Regions from separate parts of the Sporosarcina trichiuri genome, predicted to be linked through region 2. Evidence: riboswitches for the same ligand, from Rfam matches in the RefSeq annotation. Region 2 holds a riboswitch; the other holds the start of a gene.

Region 1 (5,883 bases), 500 kb from region 2:
GCTTAGCGAATTCTGCAGCTTTCCGGCCGAGCTGTCTGGCGATATCGGGTCGTTTTGCCAGTAATCCCATTGCGGAGGCGAGTTCCTTCACATTGCCGGGAGCCGTCTGTAACCCTGTTTTCTGATCCAGCACGATGTCGCCGAGTCCGCCTACTTTGGATGCGATGACAGGGCTTCCGCAGGCCTGTGCTTCCGCAGCGACCATACCGAACGATTCGTAATAGGAAGGGACGATGACGGCGAGACTGTCACGGAACTCCTTAGCCAGACGGTCTTGCGGCTGGCAGCCGAGAAACTCGACGTGGTCCTCGATCCCCTGTACCGCCTTCTTCAATTCCTCTGAGATCGGCTGCTTCGTAACCGGGTCCACCTGCTTTTCATCCCCGCCGATGACACGGAGCTTAACTGGGGAGGATAGAAGGTTGGTATGGGTTAACAGCTTGAATGCGCGGAGCAGCGTATAGATGCCTTTTGTTTTCTCCAGACGCCCGGCGAAGGTGAATGTCATCGGCTGGAGGGGAGAAGGCTTGTCAGGCGTGAACGCACTGTCCACACCGATCGGAATGACCGAGATGGGGGCAGGCTGTTTCACGGACGACTGGATCAGCGCTTTCTCCGTCAGTGAAGTGGCGATGACTGTAGTGGCGGAAGCGAGAATCTCCCGTTCCGCTTTCAGACGGCGTGCTTCACGCACACCCGTTGCTTGTTCTTTTGCAACGGCGAGCGAATGGGAAGTATGGAACCAGGGTATGGAATGCATTTCAGTAAGGCGTATTCCGAGAAGCCCGGAGAGCCAATAGTGGGTATGCAGAATATCATATCGGGAAAAATCCTGCAGAGTCAGCATTTCAGCAAGAAACGCGGGAAGGAGCTGTATCATTTTCGTTTTTGCGACGAACCCTTTCCGGCCGGCAGCCACCCGGATGACACGGCAGCGCTGTCCGAACGATTCGAATTGAGGAGCCGTTTCGTCAGCCCAGTGTGTAAACACATCGACAGAATGCCCGCGGGCATCCAGTGCCAAAGCCAGCTGCTTCACGTAATTATTCTGTCCTCCAGCCTGACTTGTCCCCAGGGATGCCAGCGGATCGCCATGGTCTGAAATCATACAGATTGTTTTTGCCATATTACACTCCTCCAATATATATAAAAATCGTTAACATTAAAAATAAGCGTAATAGTTTAATACCCTATGTTAAGGGAATGTAAACATATTTTTAATGGAAACCATTTAAATCTTCTTAACGATAATGTAAAAGACAGAAGAAGTGGGCCGAAAATCACCATCCCGGGCAATATTGTGGAGGGAGTGCGGATAAATCTGCGGAGGATGAGCAAAATAGTTATGGCAGCCCGAAAAACGTGATACGATAAAATATGTTGAAATAAAGATAAATCAAAAGGAGTTTTCCACTATGCCAATTCGTGTAAAAGCGATCATCGGAAGTACAAGTTCGGCTTCCTACAATAGACGTCTTATCAATTTCATGCAGAAACGCTATGCGGACAAGCTTGACATTACACCCGTGTCCATTAATGATGTCGAAATGTTTTCCGTCGATATCGAGAACGATCCGCCGTCAGGTGCTCGCGCGTTCAAGGAAGATGTCAAAGATTCGGACGCTGTCCTCTTCGCCGTACCGGAATACAATTTCTCCATTCCGGGCGCTTTGAAGAATGCCCTCGACTGGCTGTCCCGCGGCGGGGAAGCGACATTGCGCGATAAGCCGGCATTCATCGTCGGTTCCTCGATGGGCGTGTTCGGAAGTGTGCGGGCGCAGATCCACTTGCGGGAGATCCTGTCCAATCCCGGCCTTTCACCGCTCATCCTACCGAATAACGAAGTGTACATCGGTTCGATCCATAACAAGCTGAGCGAGGACGACGAGCTTACGGATGAGCCGACTGTCGCATTCCTCGATTCGGTCGTCAGCAATTTCGTCGATTTCTATGAGCGCATGACGGAAATCCACGGAAAGAAAGCATAACAAAAACGCTCTGCCGATGATCGGGCAGAGCGTTTTTGTTATGGCAGGATGGCGAACGATCGTACAGGGAAGCCGGACGCTTTTTCAGGCTTCGGCACGATGTTGAAGATGACAGCGCCGCGCGTCGGCAGTTTGTCGAGATTGGTCAGCAGCTCAACCTGATACGTATCCTGTTCCAGGACATAATATTCCCCATGGAGGGCGCCGTTTCTCCTGAAATCCGCGGCTGAATCGGTATCGAACGTTTCATGACCGACCGCTTTCACACCGCGTTCCTCGAACAGGAATTTCAGTGCATCCAGACCCCAGCCGGGAATCCGGTTATTCCCGTCCTCGTCTTTGTTGCAAAAAGCGGCTTCATCCGGCCAGCGTTTGCTCCAATCCGTCCGCAGTGCGACGAACGTACCCGATTCGATCGGGCCATTTGCTTCTTCGAATGCGAGAAGGTCCTGCTTCGAGCAGGTGAAATCATGGTCTGCTGCCGCTTTCTCCGATTGATCGATGACAATCAGCGGCAGCACAAGTTCTTTCAGTTCCAGTTCATTCAGGTACCGTGTGTCGCGTACGAAGTGGATCGGTGCGTCGATATGGGTGCCGTATTGGCCCGCGAACGAAAATTGCTGGGCGAAGAACCCGTCATCATGGCTGAACAGCGTCTTGAACTCGGCGTTCTCGAACATGAAGAAATGAGGGGAGTCCGGACCGAACGTATGCGTCAGATCCACCCACTCTTTCGATTTCAATGCTGCCAGTGCAGTCAGTACATCAGTTTGTGTTTGTGTCGTCATCTCAAATCCCGCCTTCATCGTTTATTGCCGGCAACCCGGCTGCTGTTGAATGAAAAAAAGAAGACCCCCAAGCAGATGAGGGTCTTCTCTGAATACACAGTATGTCAGCTCTCATCTTCGGAGCGCAGTCGGCACTCCCTGGAGTTAGCACCTCGGCCGTTACGGCTGGTTGCTGAGATATCATCGGGCCAGTCCCTCCATCTCTCTGAATGAGAAGTTTATTAAATTGTTCGAAAACTGTAAATAGATAGTATCATGCGCGGCGGAAGAAAGCAACAATGATTTTACAGTTGTCCTGTTGAGAAGTTTGGTATACTCCTCTATAGCAAGGAAAGAGGGACGGAGGTTTTTCAGTTGGCTTGGATCTATGTGGTTCTTGCAGCGGTCGTTGAAGTGTTCTGGGTCGTCGGACTCCGCCATGCAGACACACCTCTTGAATGGGCAGGAACAGCGCTTGCCATTATCTTCAGCTTTTTCTTCATCATCAAAGCATGCGAAACGATTCCGTCAGGGACTGTCTATGCGGTGTTCACAGGCAGCGGGGCGGCGGCAATCGTGCTGGTCGATACTCTTGTATTCGGCACACACTTGAAGCCGGTCGGCCTGCTGTTCATCGGGCTGATCCTGGTCGGGGTGATCGGCATCAAGCTGACAACCGGTCCGAGTGATGCGGAAGAGGGAGGTGCATGAGGTGGCGTGGATATATCTCGTGATCGCAAGCTTCGGTGAAATTTTCGGAGTCATGTGCATCAACTGGTTCATACAGAAGAAGACACTGGGACGGCTTGCTCTGCTGATCGTGTCATTCGGCGGGGGATTCGTTTTCCTGTCGCTGGCGATGCGGTCGATTCCGATGGGGACTGCGTATGCAATCTGGACAGGGCTCGGTGCTGCCGGTGCCGTCCTGATCGGCATCCTGCTGTTCGGGGAATCCGCAGGCTGGAAACGAATGCTGTTTCTGGCATGCATCATTGCAAGTGCAGCCGGCCTGAAACTGTTCAGTTGAAGCAGTTAGGAAATCGGTTGAAAAGGGTAAAGGGATGGACAAGCATTCCTACAGAACAAATCGGAAGAGGCGAATAGACGTGAGCTCAAAGTATACAGATGACAGCTGGGCACTACATACAGACCTGTATCAGATCAATATGATGGAAACGTATTGGGCTGAAGGCATCCATGACAAGAAGGCGGTCTTCGAGCTGTATTTCAGGAAACTCCCCTTCGGCAACGGGTATGCCGTTTTCGCAGGACTCGAGCGGGTGCTCGATTATTTACGCAAGCTCCGGTTCACTGACAGCGATATCGATTACTTGAAGGAAGAGCTGCATTATAAGGAGGATTTCCTCGACTATCTGAGAGGCGTCCGATTCACGGGGGATCTGTATTCCATGAAGGAAGGGGAAACCGTCTTCGGCAACGAGCCGATCATGCGCGTGGAGACGACGCTGGCTGAAGCGCAGCTGATCGAGACGGCACTCCTCAACATCGTCAATTACCAGACGCTGATCGCGACGAAAGCGAGCCGCATCAAGCAAGTGGTGAAAGACGAGCAGGTCATGGAGTTCGGCAGCAGGAGGGCCCAGGAGATGGATGCGGCTGTATGGGGGGCCCGGGCCGCTGTGATCGGGGGCGTCGAAGCGACGAGCAACGTGCGGGCCGCCAAGCTGTTCGGGCTGAGGGCGAGCGGAACGCATGCGCATTCCCTTGTCCAGGCTTACAAAAGCGAATACGAGGCGTTCCATGCGTATGCGGAGCGCCACCGGGATTGCGTCTTCCTTGTCGATACGTACAATACGCTCAAAATCGGTGTCCCGACGGCAATCCAGGTCGCAAAGGAGCTCGGGGACCGCATCAACTTCATCGGAATCCGGCTGGACAGCGGGGATATCGCCTTCCTGTCGAAGGAAGCCCGGCGGATGCTGGACGAAGCGGGATTCCATGATGCCAAGATCGTCGTATCGAACGATCTGGACGAATACACCATCCTGAACCTGAAAGCGCAGGGAGCTCAGGTGGATGTCTGGGGCATCGGGACGAAACTGATCACCGCCTACGATCAGCCAGCACTGGGCGCAGTCTATAAGCTTGTTGCAATCGAAGGGGAAGACGGCGAATTTATCGATACCATCAAAATATCATCCAATGCAGAGAAAGTGACAACGCCGGGCCGCAAGAAATTATTCCGTATCATTGACAGGGAGAACGGCAAGGCGGAAGGTGACTACATTACATTGTACGATGAAGAACCGGGATCCGAGAAACGCATCAAGATGTTCCACCCTGTCCATACGTTCATCTCCAAGTTTGTCACGAATTTTGAAGCCCGCGACCTGCATGAGAAAGTGATCGAGCAGGGCAAAGTGGTTTACAGCCTGCCGACGGTGGAAGAGATACAGCAGTATGCAAAAGACAGCCTCGGTCTTCTGTGGGATGAGTACAAACGATCGCTGAATCCGGAGGAATATCCGGTCGATCTCAGCCAGAAGTGCTGGGACAACAAGATGCGCAACATTGCGGAAGTCCAGGAGATGATCCAGGACTTCATTGAACAAAAGGAGTGAAGGAAGATGGATGAACTGCAAAAACAGATTATCGAAGAACTGCATGTCAAGCCGAAGATCGATGCGTTCGGGGAAGTCCGTGTATCCGTCGATTTCCTGAAAGAGTATTTGAAGAAGAATACGTTCCTTGAAGGCTATGTGCTCGGTATCTCAGGCGGTCAGGATTCGACACTTGCCGGGAAACTCGCGCAGATGGCGGTGGATGAACTGAATGAGGAACTGTCCACGGACCGCTACAAGTTCGTTGCTGTGCGCCTGCCGTACGGTACCCAGTTCGACGAAATCGACTGCCAGGATGCTCTTCATTTCATCCAGCCGACTGTCACATACACTGTCAATATCAAGGAAGCGGTCGATGCAAGCCGGCGGGCGCTCGATGCAGCAGGTGTCACTCTCACCGATTTTGAAAAAGGCAATGAAAAAGCGAGGGAGCGGATGAAAGTCCAGTACTCGATCGCCGCATCCCGCCACTGTGCGGTCATCGGGACGGATCACGCTGCTGAAGCGATCACAGGCTTCTATACGAAATTCGGCGACGGTGCCGCC
Region 2 (5,883 bases):
CAAAAGACGAACCGATGCATTACGGTGAAGTGATCGGCTGCTGGGCATATGTCGGTGCGAACAAAGGTCTGATCAGCTCTTATCAGGCATTTCTCAACCATGCAGGGGACGAGGACCTGAAAAAGCTCATCAAAGAAGCGATCGAGATGATGAAGGAGCAGGATTCCAAACTGGAAGACGTCCTGAAGGAGAACGGCATCATGCCGCCGCCGACCCTTCCCGAACGTCCGGTCTGCAACCCGGATGACATCCCTGCAGGCGCCAGATTCGTGGATCCGGAAATCAGCGCTGCCATCTCCATCAACGTCGGCCAGGCATTGGTCTCATGCAGCCAGGTGATGGGGCAGTGTCTGCGGGAGGATATCGCAGCCATGTTTGCAAAGTTCCTGCAGGACAAAATCATGTACGGTGCGAAACTGCTCAAGATGAACAAAGAAAAAGGCTGGGTCATCCCGCCGCCACTGCTGAAGACGGAACATACGGAATAATGCAGGGACATGCAAAAAGACAGACAATCCGGACTGCCGGACTTGCTGTCTTTTTGTGTTATGCCGTACATACTGAAGCCGGTCAGCTGACCAGGACATGAGCCGATGCTATACTGGAACTCGAAAAGGAGGAGACTGTCATGGAGAAATTAGTATCTGTTGAGCAATTTGAAGAACGTAAGCAAGGAGAGCGGACCGTGTTCCTGTTTTCCGCAGACTGGTGTCCGGACTGCCGTGTAATCGACCCATGGCTGCCGGGGATCGAAGCGGATTATCCCGAATATGAATTTGTGTATGTGGATCGTGATCAGTTCATCGATCTATGTGCTGAGCTCGATATCTTCGGAATTCCGAGTTTCGTCGTCTACAGCGAAGGCAGGGAAGCAGGCAGGTTCGTCAGCAAAGACCGCAAGACAAAAGAGGAGATTACTGCGTTCCTGGACAACCCGGGGCGAAAATCAGTATGACGGCTGCTGCCCGGAAGAGTCAACTTCCGGGCGGCAGCTTTTTTAGAATTTGTCATTTAGCTCGCCGAGCAGGAGCTGTGCGCCTTTCGGACTGACGTACATGCCGTTGGAAAGCCGGAAGTTGTCATCAGCGATCTCACCTGTGACCGCGCATGCTTCCCGGATCCTGTAGCTCCGCAGAATCAGCTGGTCGTCCTCTGTGAAGAATTCAAGCGGCTGTCCGATCGGGATATGCAGACTGGTCCTCAGTTCTTTCGGAAGCACGATTCTTCCAAGGTGATCCACTTTTCTAAGTATGCCTAAATTCTTCATTCCATGGCCCCCTTCAATTGCACTACAATTCTTCTATAATCATACATATTGAAAAACCGGAATGCAAAAAATTAGGGAAGTTTTTGTCGAATGGAATAGAAGCTGAACTGTTCCGAATTGGATGACTTCATCTTTGACGGCAAGTTGTTCGTCACGTCACCTGCTAAATTTGATAGAATAGTACAGTTAGCAGGAATGGAGGAATACCATGACATTTACGGAATTCAAGAAATCATCGCTGTTCGACTACATTCAAATCATTGCCGGTTCTGCGTTTGTCGGGCTGGCCTTCACCATATTCCTGCTCCCTGCGAGGATCGCGGCCGGCGGTGTTTCGGGGATCAGCACGATCGTGTATGAAATGTACGGGTTCAATCCGGCGTACGTCCAGTGGCTCATCAACCTGCCGCTGCTCATTCTCGGTCTTGTGCTGGTCGGCAAGGATTTCAGCTGGCGGACAATCGTCGGCACGATCGCCGTCCCGTTCTTCATCTTCCTGACGACGGGGATCGAGACGCCGATCCACAATCCGCTGCTCAGTTCGATCTATGGCGGTATCATGCTCGGTATCGGACTCGGGATTGTCTACCGCGGCAACGGGTCGACAGGCGGAACTGCCCTGATCGCCCAGATCCTGAAACGGTATACGAACTTCTCAAGCGGATTTGCGCAGCTCATCGTCGATGGTGTCGTTGTCATCGTCTCGGCATTCGTATTCGATCTGGAGCTTGCACTGTACGCACTCATGGCGATCTACGTGACGAGCAAAGTGATCGATTTCGTCCAGCTGCAAACGTCACCGACCAAACTGATCCTGATCATCACCGAGCAGGAGGAGACCGTACAGAAGCTGATCCGTGACGAACTGAACCGGGGTCTGACGAAAGTGAAGTCGCTCGGCGGCTATTCGAATGCTGAGAAGACGATCATCCTCTGTGTCGTCGAGCAGTCGGAAGCGATCTATTTCAAGAAAATTGTCCAGGAGGAGGAACCGTCTTCTTTCGTCATCTTCCTGAATGCCTCCGAAATATTGGGCAGAGGTTTCTCACGCGCCCAATTCGACGATTGAACAGCACTTCCGGGTGCAGAAGAAAACACTATACAAACAATTTAGAAATGGTATACTGGTCAGTAAATGAATATGCTTATCAAGAGAAGCTGAGGGAACTGGCCCTATGACGCTTCAGCAACCCCTGGATGATCCAGGAAGGTGCTACTTCCACAAGACTTTGTCTTGAGAGATAAGATGGACGTTACAGAACTCCCGCTATCTCTCAAGAGACTGGCGGGAGTTCTTTTGACTGGCTGGAATTGGAGTGGAACCATATGCCGATTACAATCCCCGAAGCACTGCCTGCAGGTGAGTTGCTGAAAGAAGAAAAGATCTTTGTCATGGAAGAGGGGCGTGCAACCACGCAGGACATCCGGCCGCTCCGGATACTCATCGTCAACCTGATGCCCCAGAAGGAGAAGACCGAGCTGCAGCTGCTGCGGCTTCTCGGAAATACACCTCTCCAGGTCAGCATCACATTTCTGAGGACGGAGTCATATATTTCGAAAAACGTGAGTGAAACGCATCTGGCCTCATTCTACAAGACGTTCCGCGAGGTGGAGAAGGAGCGTTTCGACGGCATGATCGTGACCGGCGCACCCGTCGAGCAGATGGAATTCGAAGAAGTGGACTACTGGTCTGAGATCCAGCAGATCCTTGACTGGGCAGAGACTCATGTGACATCGTCCATGCATATTTGCTGGGGTGCGCAGGCTGCACTGTACCATTATTACGGAATCGAAAAACAGCCGCTCAGCGCAAAGTGCTTCGGCATCTTCAGCCATACGCTGACAGATCCGACAGTGAGCCTTGCGAGAGGGTTCAATGACCAATTCCCCGCTCCGCATTCACGGCATACAGGAATTTCGGAGCAGGCACTGGCTGCTCATCGCGATTTGTCCGTACTGGCTGGATCTGAGGAAGCCGGTCCGTTCATCATCCTGTCGAACGACGGGAAGAATATCATGATCACAGGGCATCTGGAATATGATGCCTGCACGCTGAAGGAAGAGTATGACCGGGACATCGCCAAAGGGCTGGATATCGACATGCCGCTCCATTATTTCCCCAATGATGACCCGGACCAGACGCCGCTGAATACATGGCGCTCCCATACCCATCTCCTGTTCTCCAACTGGCTGAATTATTATGTCTATCAGCAGACGCCATATGACTGGTGCTGATGGATGGGCTGCATGGTTTGAACGATGCAGCCGCCTGTGCTATAATGAATGACAGTCAGTCAGTTCGAGGAGGGGTGCAAGTGAACAAACAGGAGACCATTCTCCAGTCGGCCATCCGGATGTTCACGGAAAAGGGCGTCGACAAGACGACCATTTCCGATATCGTCAAAGATGCCGGAGTCGCACAGGGAACGTTCTATCTGTACTATCCATCCAAATTGTCTTTGATGCCGGCAATCGCTGAAGTGATGGTGAAGGCTACATTGGATGAAGTCATCACAGCTGTCGATCCAGCAGTCTCTCTCCGTACCCAGCTCGCCCAATTCGTGGATGCGATCTTCCGGGTCAGCCGTGATCATCATGAAATCCAGGCGATGATCTATGCGGGTCTCGCTTCATCCGAGCATCTGCGGGAATGGGAAAGCGTCTATGCGCCTGTCTACGAATGGGTCAGCCGTCTCATCGAAACGGGCCGGGAGCATGGGGATTTCCGGACCGACAGCAGCCCCGACCAGCTTGCGAAGCTGATCATCGCATTGACGGAATCAGCAGCCGAACAGATCTATCTGTATGACGTGGAGACGGATCAGGAAAACCGTGCTGCAATCCAGAAAGAGGAAACGGTCAAGTTCCTGGCATACGCTCTCGGGCTGCCGGCGGACGATTGAAACAAGCGGCGCTCCATTCATCAGCGGAGCGCCGGACATTTATATTGAAGTGAATGACAGTCAGTCATTATGGGTGAGGAGCAGAAAATTATGCAAAAAGCTTGGTTCTATGTAGCAGCAACAAGTTTCTTTGAACTTGTCTGGATCTTCGGTTTCAACACAGCATCGGAATGGTGGCACTGGATTCCGATCGTCGCTTTCATTCTCGTGGATTTCCATTTCCTGACGAAAGCATGCGCCGCCCTGCCGACAGGGACCGTCTATGCAATCTTCGCGGCCATCGGCACAATCGGTACGGCTCTCATGGATGTCCTGTTTTTCGGCCAGACTCTGAGCGGCGGCAAGCTGTTCTTCATCGCTGTCCTCGTTGCCGGAGTGATCGGCCTGAAGCTGGCGGACGGGCGGGACGAGAAAACACAGACAGAAGGGGGGAACTGATATGGGCTGGTTATATGTATTTCTGGCGGCCGGTTTTGAATTCGCCGGCGTTGCAGGACTGAACAAATACAGCAAACGGAAAACATTGCTGTCCGGTGCCGTCTACCTTGGGGGCTTCGGACTGTCGTTCCTGTTCCTGTATACATCATTCAAATACTTGCAGGTGAGTACTGCGTATGCCGTATGGATCGGTATCGGGACGGCAGGGGCCGTCCTGCTGAATATGTTCTTCTTCGGGGAATCGAAAAGCCTGTCACGTGTCGCTAGCCTGGCTCTGATCATTATCGGTGTCGTCGGTCTGAAAGCATTGTCGTAAACCGCGTTTGATATTTCGGCAGGAATTCCGCATAATGAAGCCATAAGGAGACATGATCATGCGAAACCAACCAACGAAACACACACCGAAAGCCTACACATACACCGTTCGGAAAGAGGAGGCACTGCTGCCGTTCCTGCTCGCAACCATCAAGAAAAGCCGGAATGCTGTCAAAGGGACGCTGTCGCGCGGCCAGGTGGCTGTCAACGGGGAAGTCATCACGCGGCATGATCATATGCTGCAGCCCGGAGATTCCGTTGAGATCCTGACGAACGAAGCCGCGAAGCAGGACAGTGAAATGACAGGTATTTCGATCATGTACGAAGACGATGCGATCATCGTCATCGACAAGGAAGCAGGCATCCTGTCGATGGCGGCAAAGGATAAGAAAGAACTGACCGCATTCAGCGAGCTTTCGGCATATGTCCGGAAGAAGGACCGGAGCAGCCGTGTATTCATCGTCCACAGGCTCGATCGGGAAACGTCAGGTGTGATGCTGTTCGCAAAGTCGGAAACCGTGAAGAAGCAGCTGCAGGACAATTGGGACGAATCCGTCAAAGAGCGGGGCTATGTTGCGCTTGTAGAAGGGAAAGTCCGCCGGGAGTCCGGGGAGATCATCTCCTGGCTGAAGGAGACACGGACATTCAAAGTGTACTCCAATCCGACCGACAATGGAGGACAGAAAGCGGTCACCCGATTCATCCGCCTGCAGAGTAACGCCCAGTACAGTCTGCTTGAGTTGAGGCTGGCGACAGGACGGAAAAATCAGATCCGTGTCCATATGGAAGAGATCGGACATCCGGTCGCGGGTGACAAGAAATACGGCGCATCGACGAATCCGCTGAAACGGCTCGGTCTGCATGCGGCAAAGCTGTCGATCATCCATCCGGTCACAGGAGAACTCCATACGTTCATCTCCGATCCGCCTTCTTCATTTTACAAACGATCAAAATAACCGC

The links. Region 2 has a riboswitch for S-adenosylmethionine ahead of metA (homoserine O-acetyltransferase MetA). Riboswitches for the same ligand answer to the same signal wherever they lie in the genome.
Region 1: another riboswitch for S-adenosylmethionine. It lies ahead of QWT68_RS15280 (cyclase family protein); the one in region 2 lies ahead of metA (homoserine O-acetyltransferase MetA).

What each region holds. Positions count from the first base shown of each region.
Region 1 covers NZ_CP129119.1:2,994,000-2,999,882, forward strand. The annotation lists gene QWT68_RS15270 (glycosyltransferase) at 1-1,126, opposite strand, end outside; gene QWT68_RS15275 (NADPH-dependent FMN reductase) at 1,416-1,988, shown strand; gene QWT68_RS15280 (cyclase family protein) at 2,027-2,776, opposite strand; SAM riboswitch class I at 2,885-2,992, opposite strand; gene QWT68_RS15285 (DMT family transporter) at 3,131-3,466, shown strand; gene QWT68_RS15290 (DMT family transporter) at 3,468-3,782, shown strand; gene QWT68_RS15295 (nicotinate phosphoribosyltransferase) at 3,862-5,337, shown strand; gene nadE (NAD(+) synthase) at 5,344-5,883, shown strand, end outside.
Region 2 covers NZ_CP129119.1:437,895-443,777, forward strand. The annotation lists gene QWT68_RS02520 (DUF3231 family protein) at 1-488, shown strand, start outside; gene QWT68_RS02525 (thioredoxin family protein) at 629-955, shown strand; gene QWT68_RS02530 (AbrB/MazE/SpoVT family DNA-binding domain-containing protein) at 998-1,267, opposite strand; gene QWT68_RS02535 (YitT family protein) at 1,476-2,336, shown strand; SAM riboswitch class I at 2,410-2,515, shown strand; gene metA (homoserine O-acetyltransferase MetA) at 2,594-3,502, shown strand; gene QWT68_RS02545 (TetR/AcrR family transcriptional regulator) at 3,583-4,170, shown strand; gene QWT68_RS02550 (DMT family transporter) at 4,258-4,608, shown strand; gene QWT68_RS02555 (DMT family transporter) at 4,610-4,924, shown strand; gene QWT68_RS02560 (RluA family pseudouridine synthase) at 4,983-5,879, shown strand.